Regions from separate parts of the Streptomyces sp. CA-179760 genome, predicted to be linked through region 3. Evidence: predicted binding sites of a transcription regulator. Region 3 holds the regulator's gene; each other region holds the start of a gene.
What was found. Region 3 encodes HrcA, which represses chaperone genes, less so after heat shock. Its sites were predicted from a motif close to TTNGCACTCNGNNNNNCNGAGTGCNAA; they were not measured.
Positions count from the first base shown of each region.

Region 1: the regulator HrcA is predicted to act here: its motif matches at 2,071-2,097, upstream of groL (chaperonin GroEL).
Region 2: the regulator HrcA is predicted to act here: its motif matches at 1,423-1,449, upstream of groES (co-chaperone GroES).

Region 1 covers NZ_JBNJLZ010000001.1:4,406,061-4,410,147, forward strand. Annotated here, with positions in the region: gene ACQEV8_RS19680 (NADH:flavin oxidoreductase) at 1-66, opposite strand, end outside; gene groL (chaperonin GroEL) at 286-1,908, opposite strand; gene ACQEV8_RS19690 (cold-shock protein) at 2,242-2,445, opposite strand; gene ACQEV8_RS19695 (MoaD/ThiS family protein) at 2,894-3,169, opposite strand; gene thrC (threonine synthase) at 3,289-4,087, opposite strand, start outside.
Region 2 covers NZ_JBNJLZ010000001.1:5,916,059-5,920,145, reverse strand. Annotated here, with positions in the region: gene groL (chaperonin GroEL) at 1-847, opposite strand, end outside; gene groES (co-chaperone GroES) at 968-1,276, opposite strand; partial or broken gene ACQEV8_RS27075 (polysaccharide deacetylase family protein) at 1,481-2,208, opposite strand; gene ACQEV8_RS27070 (polysaccharide deacetylase family protein) at 2,205-3,128, opposite strand; gene ACQEV8_RS27065 (THUMP-like domain-containing protein) at 3,219-4,087, shown strand, end outside.
Region 3 covers NZ_JBNJLZ010000001.1:3,197,062-3,201,148, reverse strand. Annotated here, with positions in the region: gene ACQEV8_RS14345 (DUF3097 domain-containing protein) at 1-774, opposite strand, end outside; gene ACQEV8_RS14340 (MBL fold metallo-hydrolase) at 806-1,537, opposite strand; gene hrcA (heat-inducible transcriptional repressor HrcA) at 1,708-2,724, shown strand; gene dnaJ (molecular chaperone DnaJ) at 2,724-3,860, shown strand; gene ACQEV8_RS14325 (nitronate monooxygenase) at 3,961-4,087, shown strand, end outside.

The DNA of each region.
Region 1 (4,087 bases), 1.2 Mb from region 3:
GGTCAGGCCGCCCAGCGATACGGGCCGGGACAGGATTTCGGCGGCGCGGGAGGCGGCGGCAGTCACTCAGGGGCTCCTTCGAATACCGGACAGTATGTGCATACGCATAAGACGTACGCTTCAACCGCCCGGCCCGCCCGTGCCATCCCGCCCGCACTGTGACCCCGCACACGCCCGCCTGCGCCCGGACACGCCCGAGGGCGGCACCCCCTGCCGGAAACCCGGAACAGGGAGTGCCGCCCTCGGCAAGACCGTTGATCGACCCGGGGAATCCCAGGAGGTCGATCAGAAGTCCATGTCACCGCCCGGCATACCGCCACCGGCGGGCGCGGCGGCCTTCTCCGGCTTGTCGGCGATGACGGCCTCGGTGGTGAGGAACAGCGCGGCGATGGAGGCGGCGTTCTGCAGAGCGGAACGGGTCACCTTCGCCGGGTCGATGATGCCTTCGGCGATCATGTCGACGTACTCACCGGTCGCGGCGTTCAGGCCGTGGCCGACCTGGAGGTTGCGGACCTTCTCCACGACGACGCCACCCTCGAGACCACCGTTGACGGCGATCTGCTTGAGCGGGGCCTCCAGCGCGAGCTTCACGGCGTTGGCGCCGGTCGCCTCGTCACCCTCGAGGTCCAGCTTCTCGAAGACGGAGGCGGCCTGGATCAGCGCCACGCCACCACCGGCGACGATGCCCTCCTCGACGGCCGCCTTGGCGTTGCGCACGGCGTCCTCGATGCGGTGCTTGCGCTCCTTGAGCTCCACCTCGGTGGCGGCACCGGCCTTGATGACCGCGACGCCGCCGGCGAGCTTCGCCAGGCGCTCCTGCAGCTTCTCGCGGTCGTAGTCCGAGTCGCTGTTCTCGATCTCGGCGCGGATCTGGTTGACGCGGCCGTTGACCTGGTCGGTCGAGCCGGCACCGTCGACGATGGTCGTCTCGTCCTTGGTGATGACCACCTTGCGGGCCTTGCCCAGCAGGTCGACCGTGGCGTTCTCCAGCTTGAGGCCGACCTCCTCGGAGATCACCTCGCCGCCCGTGAGGATGCCGATGTCCTGCAGCATCGCCTTGCGGCGGTCGCCGAAGCCCGGGGCCTTGACGGCGACGGACTTGAAGGTGCCGCGGATCTTGTTGACGACCAGGGTCGACAGGGCCTCGCCCTCGACGTCCTCGGCGATGATCAGCAGCGGCTTGCCCGACTGCATGACCTTCTCGAGGAGCGGCAGCAGGTCCTTGACGTTGCTGATCTTCGAGTTGGCGATCAGGATGTACGGGTCGTCGAGGACGGCCTCCATACGCTCCATGTCGGTGGCGAAGTACGCCGAGATGTAGCCCTTGTCGAAGCGCATACCCTCGGTGAGCTCCAGCTCCAGACCGAAGGTCTGGGACTCCTCGACGGTGATGACGCCTTCCTTGCCGACCTTGTCCATCGCCTCGGCGATGAGCTCGCCGATCTGGGTGTCGGCGGCGGAGATGGAGGCCGTGGAAGCGATCTGCTCCTTGGTCTCGACGTCCTTCGCCTGCTCCAGCAGGGCGGCGGAGACGGCCTCGACGGCGCGCTCGATGCCACGCTTGAGGGCCATCGGGTTGGCGCCGGCGGCTACGTTGCGCAGGCCCTCCTTGACCAGGGCCTGGGCGAGAACGGTCGCGGTGGTCGTACCGTCACCGGCGACGTCGTCCGTCTTCTTGGCGACTTCCTTGACCAGCTCGGCGCCGATCTTCTCGTACGGGTCCTCGAGCTCGATCTCCTTGGCGATGGAGACACCATCGTTGGTGATCGTGGGGGCGCCCCACTTCTTCTCGAGGACGACGTTGCGGCCCTTGGGGCCGAGCGTCACCTTGACGGCGTCCGCGAGCTGGTTCATGCCGCGCTCGAGGCCGCGCCGCGCCTCCTCGTCGAACGCGATGATCTTGGCCATGTGAAGTGGTCCCTCCAGGACTGGGGGTGATTACTTCGGACCGCGCCCGCGCCCGCGACGGACGGCTCGCCAGCCTTGTGGTTCCTTCCCCACCCGGCCTGCGGGCCTCACCGACCCGGTCCTTACGTTGTCACTCTCACCTTCAGAGTGCTAACGCAATGATTAGCACTCGGGCATGGCGAGTGCAAGCGCCTCTCGGGGATCGGGCGGGGCGCTCAGCCACCCGCGAACGGCACCCGGCAGGGCTTTCGAACAGGCCGAAGGGCCCGTACCCCGGGGGTACGGGCCCTTCAGAGAAGACCGATCGCTTGAAGCGTTGGTCGTGGTGCGCGTTCAGGCAGCGACGCGAACCATGTCGGCCTGTGGACCCTTCTGGCCCTGCGAGATCTCGAACTCGACCCGCTGACCCTCTTCAAGGGTGCGGTAGCCGTCCATCTGAATCGCGCTGTAGTGGACGAATACATCCGCACCACCGTCGACCGCGATGAAGCCGTACCCCTTCTCCGCGTTGAACCACTTGACGGTGCCCTGAGCCATGCCTAACTCCCCTATTACTGGCCCTTGCACAGACCCGCACTTCGCGGATCCGGGTCAGACCTCACCCCCCACGGATTGGGGGCGTGCGCCGGAACGCGTCGACCGCGGCCGAATGTATCTGTCCAACTGCCCTCTGCAACAGGTCAATCGGACGAGAATTCTGGACGCGCGGGATCCGGAATGTGGGGAGAATTCGTGCGACTTCAGGGCAAGTCGGGCCACATAAAGGGAACAAAAGCCGCGAAAGGCACACACACTTTGGCTACATCTTGTCGGGCCCGCGGCAGGAATTCAGGGTGCCCGATCAGGGGATCGGGATCGCGTTCCCCAACTGTACCGCGCTCAACCACACAGAATTGCCCCCTCCGCTTCTCTCACGGAGGGGGCAATTCGATGAACGCTCAGTGACGGCCGTTACCGATGGTAATAATCAAGCCGGTCGACCGGTTCAGCCACCGGCGACGGCCGGAATGATCGACACACCGGCACCGTCCGGCGTCGCCGTCTCGAGACCCTGCTCGAACCGCACGTCGTCGTCATTGACGTACACGTTGACGAACCGGCGCAGCTTGCCCTGGTCGTCCAGCACCCGGGCGGCGATCCCGGTGTGGTTCTTCTCCAGGTCGGCGATGACCTCACCGAGGTTCGCGCCCTCGGCGGCGACCTCGGCCTTGCCGCCGGTGTAGGTGCGCAGGATGGTGGGGATGCGGACGGTAACGCTCATGACTTTCAAACCTCCGATTGGGGTATCGCACCTGCTCTAGGGGCGCGGGGCTGTATCGATTTGCGGCTCCGCCGCGTGGGCGCGACCAGCCCCCACCGGCCCGCAGCGAACAACGCTGCTCAGACGAGCCCGGCCTCACGGAACGAATCAAGGCTGGGACGAATGGTCGCGGTCAGCCCCGTGCCCGCCACCGCGTCCAGCGTCTTCAGACCATCGCCCGTGTTGAGGACAACCGTGGTCTTGGCAGGGTCGAGCAGCCCGCTCTCGAGCAGCTTCTTCGTCACACCCACCGTCACCCCACCCGCGGTCTCCGCGAACACACCCTCGGTCCGTGCGAGCAGCTTGATCGCCTCGACGACCTGCTCGTCGTTCACGTCCTCCACCGCACCGCCCGTACGCCGCGCGATGTCGAGCACGTACGGACCGTCCGCCGGGTTCCCGATCGCCAGCGACTTGGCGATGGTGTCCGGCTTCTGGGGACGTACGACGTCGTGGCCGGCCTTGAACGCCGTCGACACCGGCGAGCAGCCCTCGGCCTGCGCACCGAAGATCTTGTACGGCTTGTCCTCGACCAGACCGAGCTTGATCAGCTCCTGCAGCCCCTTGTCGATCTTCGTGAGCTGCGAGCCGGAGGCGATCGGCACCACGAGCTGGTCCGGGAGCTGCCAGCCGAGCTGCTCGCAGATCTCGTACGCCAGCGTCTTGGAGCCCTCGGCGTAGTACGGCCGCAGGTTGACGTTGACGAAGCCCCAGCCCTCACCGGCCGGGTCGCCGATCAGCTCGGAGCAGAAGCGGTTCACGTCGTCGTAGTTGCCCTCGATGCCGACGAGCTCGCCGCCGTAGATCGCGGCCATGACGACCTTGCCCTGCTCCAGGTCGTGCGGGATGAACACGCACGAGCGGAACCCGGCGCGGGCC
Region 2 (4,087 bases), 2.7 Mb from region 3:
CGCCGAAGCCGGGGGCCTTCACGGCGACGGCGTTGAAGGTGCCGCGGATCTTGTTCACGACGAGGGTGGACAGCGCCTCGCCGTCGACGTCCTCGGCGATGATCAGCAGCGGCTTGGAGGCGTTGGCCTGGATGACCTTCTCCAGCAGCGGCAGCAGGTCCGCGATGGCGGAGATCTTGCCCTGCGTGATGAGGACGTACGGGTCGTCCAGGACGGCTTCCATGCGCTCCTGGTCCGTCACGAAGTACGGCGACAGGTAACCCTTGTCGAAGGCCATGCCCTCGGTGAAGTCCAGCTCCAGACCGAAGGTGTTGGACTCCTCGACGGTGATGACACCGTCCTTGCCGACCTTGTCCATCGCCTCGGCGATGAGCTCGCCGACCTGCTGGTCCTGGGCGGACAGACCGGCGACGGCGGCGATGTCGGACTTCTCGTCGATCGGGCGGGCGGTCGCGAGGAGCTCCTCGGACACGGCCTTGACCGCGGCGTCGATGCCCTTCTTCAGGGCGGCCGGGGAGGCACCGGCGGCGACGTTCTTCAGGCCCTCGCGCACGAGCGCCTGGGCGAGCACGGTCGCGGTGGTCGTACCGTCACCCGCGATGTCGTTGGTCTTGGTCGCCACCTCCTTGACCAGCTGGGCACCGAGGTTCTCGTACGGGTCCTCGACCTCTACCTCACGGGCGATGGTCACGCCGTCGTTGGTGATGGTGGGGGCACCGAACTTCTTGTCGATGACGACGTTGCGGCCCTTGGGGCCGATCGTCACCTTGACCGTGTCGGCAAGCTTGTTGACGCCGCGCTCGAGGGCGCGACGGGCGTCCTCGTCGAACTTCAGGATCTTCGCCATGGGAGCGGTTCAGCCCTCTCGGAAAATGTGGGTGAAACGAACCGCGCCCCCGACGCCCGGCTTCATAAGATCGCGGGGCCAGGGGCGCAGTTCACTGCAATGCTGGTAATGCGGGGTGAATTACTTCTCGACGATCGCGAGCACGTCGCGAGCCGAGAGGACGAGGTACTCCTCGCCGTTGTACTTCACCTCGGTGCCGCCGTACTTGCTGTAGAGCACGACATCGCCGACGGAGACGTCGAGCGGAAGACGGTTACCGTCCTCGAAGCGGCCCGGGCCCACGGCCAGGACGACGCCCTCCTGGGGCTTCTCCTTGGCGGTGTCCGGGATGACCAGGCCAGAGGCGGTGGTCTGCTCGGCGTCGAGCGGCTGGACCACAATGCGGTCCTCGAGCGGCTTGATGGCAACCTTGGAGCTGGTGGTCGTCACGATCCGACCTCCCCCTTCGGAGATCTCACGGGGTTAACTGTCTGAGGTGGCGACCAGGTGGATCCGTCGTCGCGGGTGCCGGACCTGCCCGTCGCTGTGTTGGCACTCTCCAGTGGTGAGTGCCAGAGCCGAGACTATGACCGTGATTAGCACTCGGTCAAGCGGACTGCTAATTGCCGGCGGCGCGTCGGCGATCGGTCCGCCTCAGAGGTAGTCCTCCAGCCGCCCCACCCGCAGCCCTTCCCCTCGATCTCCCCCAGCAGCCGCACGGTCCGTTCCGTCGGCGTCAGGGCATCCGTCCCCTCCGAGGGCACGGTGATGATGTCGCCTGGGCGCAGGCGGGGCTCGCCATGGGGGTACGTCAGTTCGCCATCGGCGGACAGGGCGGCCCGCCAGCGGACGACCGCCGTGATGCCGCAGTCGGCGGCGGCGCGCAGGGTCGTCCTGTCGTACGTGCCGTAGGGCGGGCGGAAGAGGTGGGGGCGGACGCCGAAGCGGGTGCGGAGTTTGTGCTGCTGGCCGCAGATCTCGGCGCGCTGGCCGGCGTAGGGCAGGCCGCGCAGGGCGGGGTGGTCGAGGGTGTGGTTCTGGAGGGACACGCCGACCGCGCGCAGCCGGGCCAGATGGCCGTAGCCGGGCCCGGCGACGCTGTCCGTGAGGAACAGGGTGACCGGGAGCCGCCGTTCGCGGACGAGGCCGGCGAAGGCGGGGTCGCGTTCGGCGCCGTCGTCGTAGGTCAGGAAGACGACCGGGTCGCGGGTGCGGATCCGGTCCACGACGGGCGGCAGGCGCGCCGGACGCGCGAGGGGGCCGGCCGCGGGTGTCGGGTCCTGGCCCCGGCCGTCCGCTCCCGCCCGCTCAGCCGCCCCGCCGCAGCCGGCCAGCAGGAGCAGGCCCGCACACAACGCGGCCGCGACCGGGCGCCGCCTCACAGGTAGTCCTCCAGCCGCCCCACCGCGTATCCCTCGGTCGTGACCTTGTTCAGGAAGCGGCGGATCATGTCGGGCATCGCGCCCTTCCACTGCCCGCGCCCCCGGAAGTGGCTGAGGACGATGTCGCCCCGGCGCAGCCTCCGGTCCGCCGCGCGGTACTCCCAGTGGTCGGCGAAGACCTCCGCGTTCCAGAGGGGGGCGTACTCGATGCCGCAGGCCTTGGCGGCGCGCAGGGTCGCCCTGTCGTAGCTGCCGAAGGGCGGGCGGAAGAGGGTGGGGCGGGTGCCGTAGCGCCTCTCGATGAAGCGCTGCATGCCGCAGATCTCGCGCCGCTGCGCGCGGTACGACAGACCCGGCATGTAGCGGTGCCAGAGGGTGTGGTTGTTCAGGACCACGCCCCTGGACTGCATCTGCCGGAAGTAGCGGTCGTCGTCCTTCACCAGGTAGCCGCTGAGGAAGGCGGTGTACGGGACGTCCAGGTCGCTCATCATCCGCAGGAACTCCGGGTCCTTCTCGGCGCCGTCGTCGATGGTGAGGAAGACGACCTTGTCCCGGGTGGGGACCGTGGTGAAGACGGGCGGGAGGTCCAGCTCCCGGTGGCCGTTCACCTCGAAGCCCTCGCGGGTCCTGATCCTGGGCTTCTTCCCGGGAGCCGGCGGCGCAGCCAGCGGGACCCTTCGCAGTCCCCAGCGGTGCGCCGCGGCGATGCGGGCGGCGTGTGCGGCACGCAGCTTGGTGGCATAGGAGTCGAGCGCGCGGGCCGGGGGCGCGTCGAGGGGCTGCTGGCCGCCGGCCGGGGCGACCTGGGTGCCGTCCGGCTGCGCGCAGCCCGAGGCGATGGCGGCGAGGGCGAGCACGACGAGTCCGATGCGTACGCCGCCAGTTGCCCGTCTTTTGTCATTTTGTACGACTGCTCGCATGATGCCGGATCCTCGCAGCCGCCCGGTGCGAACCCGCCCCGACACCGCGGCCGACGGCATACCGTCCACCGACTGGCCCACAATGATCCGGTGAACGATCTCGACCTCCTCCTCACCCCCGAAGGCCGCGCCCTCCTCGACGAGGTGCGGGACACCGACCCGGCGAAGGAGCTGGCCGTGGCGACGCGGCTGCGCCGGGCGCATCCCGCCGAGCTGGTGTCGGCGGCGCTGGGCCAGGCGCGGCTGCGGCAGCGGGCGGCGGTGAAGTTCGGGGCCGAGGACGCGGGGCGGATGTTCTTCACGCCGAACGGGGTGGAGCAGTCGACCCGGGCGAGTGTGGCGGCGTATCGCGCCCGGCGGATGAAGGACCTGGGGATCACCTCCGTCGCCGACCTGTGCTCCGGCATCGGCGGGGACGCGATCGCGCTGGCCCGTGCCGGGATCCGGGTGCTGGCCGTGGACCGGGACCCGATGACGGCCGCGGCGGCGCGGGCGAACGCCGACGCGCTGGGTCTTGCCGGCCTGATCGAGGTGCGGGAGGCCGATGTCACGGAGGTGGACACGGCCGGTTACGACGCCGTCTTCGTCGACCCGGCCCGACGCGGCGGCCGGGGCCGGATCTTCGACCCGGAGGCCTGTTCACCGCCCCTGTCCTGGGCGGTGTCGGCCGCCCGCCGGGCTCCTCGCGCCGCCGCGCTGAAGGTCGCCCCCGGCATCCCGCACGAGGCGGTGCCCGAGGACGCCGAGGCCGAGTGGATCTCCGACGGCGGGGACGTGAAGGAGGCGGTGCTGTGGTTCGGCACCGAGCCGGGGGCGGTACGGGCCACCCTGCTGCCGGGGCCCCGCACCCTGCTCTCGCGCGGCCTGCCCGACCCGGAGGTCCGCCCGCCCGGCCGCTACCTGTACGAGCCCGACGGCGCCGTCATCCGGGCCCACCTGGTCTCCGAGGTGGCCGACAG
Region 3 (4,087 bases):
TTCCTCGACCCTGCCCAGCAGCTCCGGCTCCAGGTCCTTGTAGGAGCGGACCCCCGAGAGGATTCGCTGCCAGGCCGCGCCCGTGTTGGGCGGCCAGCCCAGGGAGCGGCACACGCCCGTCTTCCAGTCCTGGCCGCGCGGGACCCTGGGCCAGGACTGGAAGCCCAGGGACGTCGGCTTCACCGCTTCCCAGATGTCGATGTACGGGTGGCCCACCACCAGGGCGTGCTCACTCGTCACCGACTGCGCGATGCGCCACTCCTTGGAGCCCGGCACGAGGTGGTCCACCAGGACGCCCAACCGCGCGTCCGGGCCGGGTGCGAATTCGGCCACGATCGACGGCAGGTCGTCGACGCCCTCCAGGTACTCCACGACCACGCCCTCGATGCGCAGGTCGTCGCCCCACACCCTCTCGACCAGCTCGGCGTCGTGCCGGCCCTCGACGTAGATGCGGCCGGCGCGGGCGACACGCGCGCGTGCGCCGGGGACGGCCACCGAACCGGAGGCGGTGCGCGTGGGGCGGGCGGGGCCGAACGACGGGCGGACCAGCGTCACCACCCTGCCCTCCAGCAGGAAGCCGCGCGGCTCCATCGGGAACACCCGGTGCTTGCCGAAGCGGTCCTCCAGCGTCACTGTGCCCGCCTCGCAGCGGATCACCGCGCCGCAGAAGCCACTCCCGGCCTCCTCGACCACCAGGCCCGGATCCGCCGGAACCTCGGGCACCGGCTTCGGCTTCTTCCACGGTGGGGTCAGGTCGGCGGAGTACTGGCGCATTCGAATGACGATAGGAGAAGGCGAACGGCGATCACCGCGACACGCCGAAACGCGCGGCCAGCGCGTCCCGCTGGGCCCGGACGAACGCCGCGTCCACCACCGCTCCGTGACCGGGCACGTACAGCGCGTCCTCACCGCCCAGATCCAGCAGCCGGTCCAGCGCGGCCGGCCAGTGCGACGGCACGGCGTCGGGGCCCGCCTGGGGCTCGCCGGACTCCTCGACCAGGTCGCCGCAGAACACCACCTCCGGATCGCCCGGCACCAGCACCACCAGGTCGTGCGCGGTGTGCCCCGGGCCCACGTTCGCCAGCAGCACCTGGCGGCCGCCGCCCAGGTCGAGCGTCCACTCGCCGGAGACCAGATGGCGGGGCGGGACCAGCCGGTCCGCCGACTCCCGCGCGACAGGCGCCGCCAGGCCGTTGCGCACCGCGTCCGCGCGCAGCTCCTCGCGGTCACGCACGCGGGTGAGGACCGAATCCACGCCCACCGCGCCGAACACCTCCGCCTCCGGGAAGGCCGCCGCGCCGAAAACGTGGTCGAAGTGGGGGTGGGTCAGCGCGAGATGCGTCACACGATGACCGGTGAGCGACCGCGCCTGCGAGCGCAACCGCGCGCCCTCGGCCGGGCTGGACCCCGCGTCGATCATGAGGACCGCGCCCTCACCGGCGACCAGTCCCGCCGTGCAGTCCCACACCGGAAGCCGGCACCGGCCCACCCCGGCGGCCACCCGTACCCACCCGAGCTCTTCCCAAGTCACCGTCATACGGCGACGCTAGCGGTGACACCCGTCGCGGGCACGACAGCGCACGACCAGCCTTGCCGGGGGTGCACCCCACCGCCGTACACTGGGCCGGGGAATGCTGGCACTCGCACGCGCAGAGTGCCAGGCCACGACAGGCAGGGCAGCACGGACGACATCTGGAGGTGTGCGCGATGCTCAGTGAACGCAGGCTTCAGGTGCTCCGCGCCATCGTCCAGGACTACGTCGGCACCGAGGAGCCCGTCGGCTCCAAGGCCCTCACCGAGCGGCACAGCCTCGGCGTCTCCCCGGCCACCGTCCGCAACGACATGGCGGCCCTCGAGGACGAGGGATACATCGCCCAGCCGCACACCAGTGCCGGGCGCATCCCCACCGACAAGGGCTACCGGCTGTTCGTGGACAAGCTGGCCGGCGTCAAGCCGATGACCGCGCCGGAGCGGCGCGCGATCCAGAACTTCCTCGAGGGCGCCGTAGACCTCGACGACGTCGTGGCGCGTACGGTACGGCTGCTCGCGCAGCTCACGCGCCAGGTGGCCGTCGTGCAGTACCCGTCGCTGACCCGGTCGACCGTGCGGCATGTGGAGTTGCTCTCCCTCGCGCCCGCGCGTCTGATGCTCGTGCTGATCACGGACACCGGGCGGGTCGAGCAGCGCGTGGTCGACTGCGTGGCGCCCTTCGGCGAGGCATCGCTCGCGGATCTGCGCGCACGGCTCAACAGCCGTGTCGCGAACCGCCGTTTCGCGGATGTGCCGAGTTTGGTGGAGGATCTGCCGGAGGCGTTCGAGCACGAGGACCGGGGTACGGTTTCCATGGTGCTCTCCACGCTTCTGGAGACGCTCGTCGAGGAGAACGAGGAGCGGCTGATGATCGGCGGCACCGCCAATCTCACCCGCTTCGGGCATGACTTTCCCCTGGTGATCCGGCCGGTGCTGGAGGCACTCGAGGAGCAGGTCGTGCTCCTCAAGCTGCTCGGCGAGGCGCAGGATCCGGGCGTGACCGTACGTATCGGTCATGAGAACGCCCACGAAGGACTCAACTCCACGTCCGTCGTGTCGGTCGGCTACGGTTCGGGCGGCGAGGCAGTCGCCAAGCTCGGCGTGGTCGGACCGACCCGCATGGACTACCCGGGAACGATGGGAGCGGTACGCGCAGTGGCACGGTACGTCGGACAGATCCTGGCGGAGTCGTAGTGGCCACGGACTACTACGCCGTACTCGGCGTGCGCCGCGACGCGTCGCAGGAAGAGATCAAGAAGGCCTTCCGGCGGCTCGCACGCGAGCTGCACCCGGACGTCAACCCCGATCCGAAGACCCAGGAGCGGTTCAAGGAGATCAACGCCGCTTACGAGGTGTTGTCGGACCCGCAGAAGAAGCAGGTCTACGACCTCGGCGGCGACCCGCTCTCGCAGGCCGCCGGCGGCGGCGCGGGCGGCTTCGGAGCCGGTGGCTTCGGGAACTTCTCCGACATCATGGACGCGTTCTTCGGCACGGCGTCGCAGCGCGGTCCGCGCTCGCGCACCCGCCGCGGCCAGGACGCCATGATCCGTATCGAGATCGAGCTCGACGAGGCCGCGTTCGGTACGACCAAGGACATCCAGGTCGACACGGCCATCGTCTGCAACACCTGCAGCGGCGAGGGCGCCGCGCCGGGGACGAGCGCGCAGACGTGTGACATGTGCCGCGGCCGCGGTGAGGTGTCGCAGGTCACCCGGTCGTTCCTCGGCCAGGTCATGACGTCCCGGCCCTGCCCGCAGTGCCAGGGCTTCGGGACCGTGGTGCCGACGCCGTGCCCGGAGTGCGCCGGTGACGGCCGCGTCCGCTCCCGGCGGACCCTGACCGTGAAGATCCCCGCGGGTGTCGACAACGGCACGCGCATCCAGCTCGCCGGCGAGGGCGAGGTCGGGCCCGGTGGCGGTCCCGCCGGTGATCTCTACGTCGAGATCCACGAACTCCCGCACTCCACGTTCCAGCGGCGCGGCGACGACCTGCACTGCACGGTGACGATCCCCATGACGGCCGCGTGCCTCGGCACGAAGGTGCCGCTGGAGACGCTGGACGGCATGGAGGAGGTCGACATCCGCCCGGGCACCCAGTCCGGCCAGTCGATCCCGCTGCACGGCCGGGGCATCACGCACCTGCGGGGCGGCGGACGCGGCGACCTCATCGTCCACGTCGAGGTCCAGACGCCGACCAAGCTCGACCCCGAGCAGGAGCGGCTGCTGCGCGAGCTGGCCAAGCTGCGGGGCGAGGAGCGGCCCACGGGGCAGTTCCAGCCCGGGCAACAGGGGCTGTTCTCCCGATTGAAAGACGCGTTCAACGGGCGTTGACGCGGGCTGGTGAACGGCTTCCGGAGGGCCCGTTCCTCTGGTCTATGCCACATGGCAGGCCGGTTTCGGGGTTGTTCGGAGGACGTGACAACATGCGGTCATGTCCTCCGCGCTGACCGATCTCTTCCCGCATCCGATCGTGCAGGCCCCCATGGCGGGTGGCGTCTCCGTACCGCAGCTCGCCGCCGCCGTGTGCGAGGCGGGCGGGCTCGGATTCCTCGCCGCCG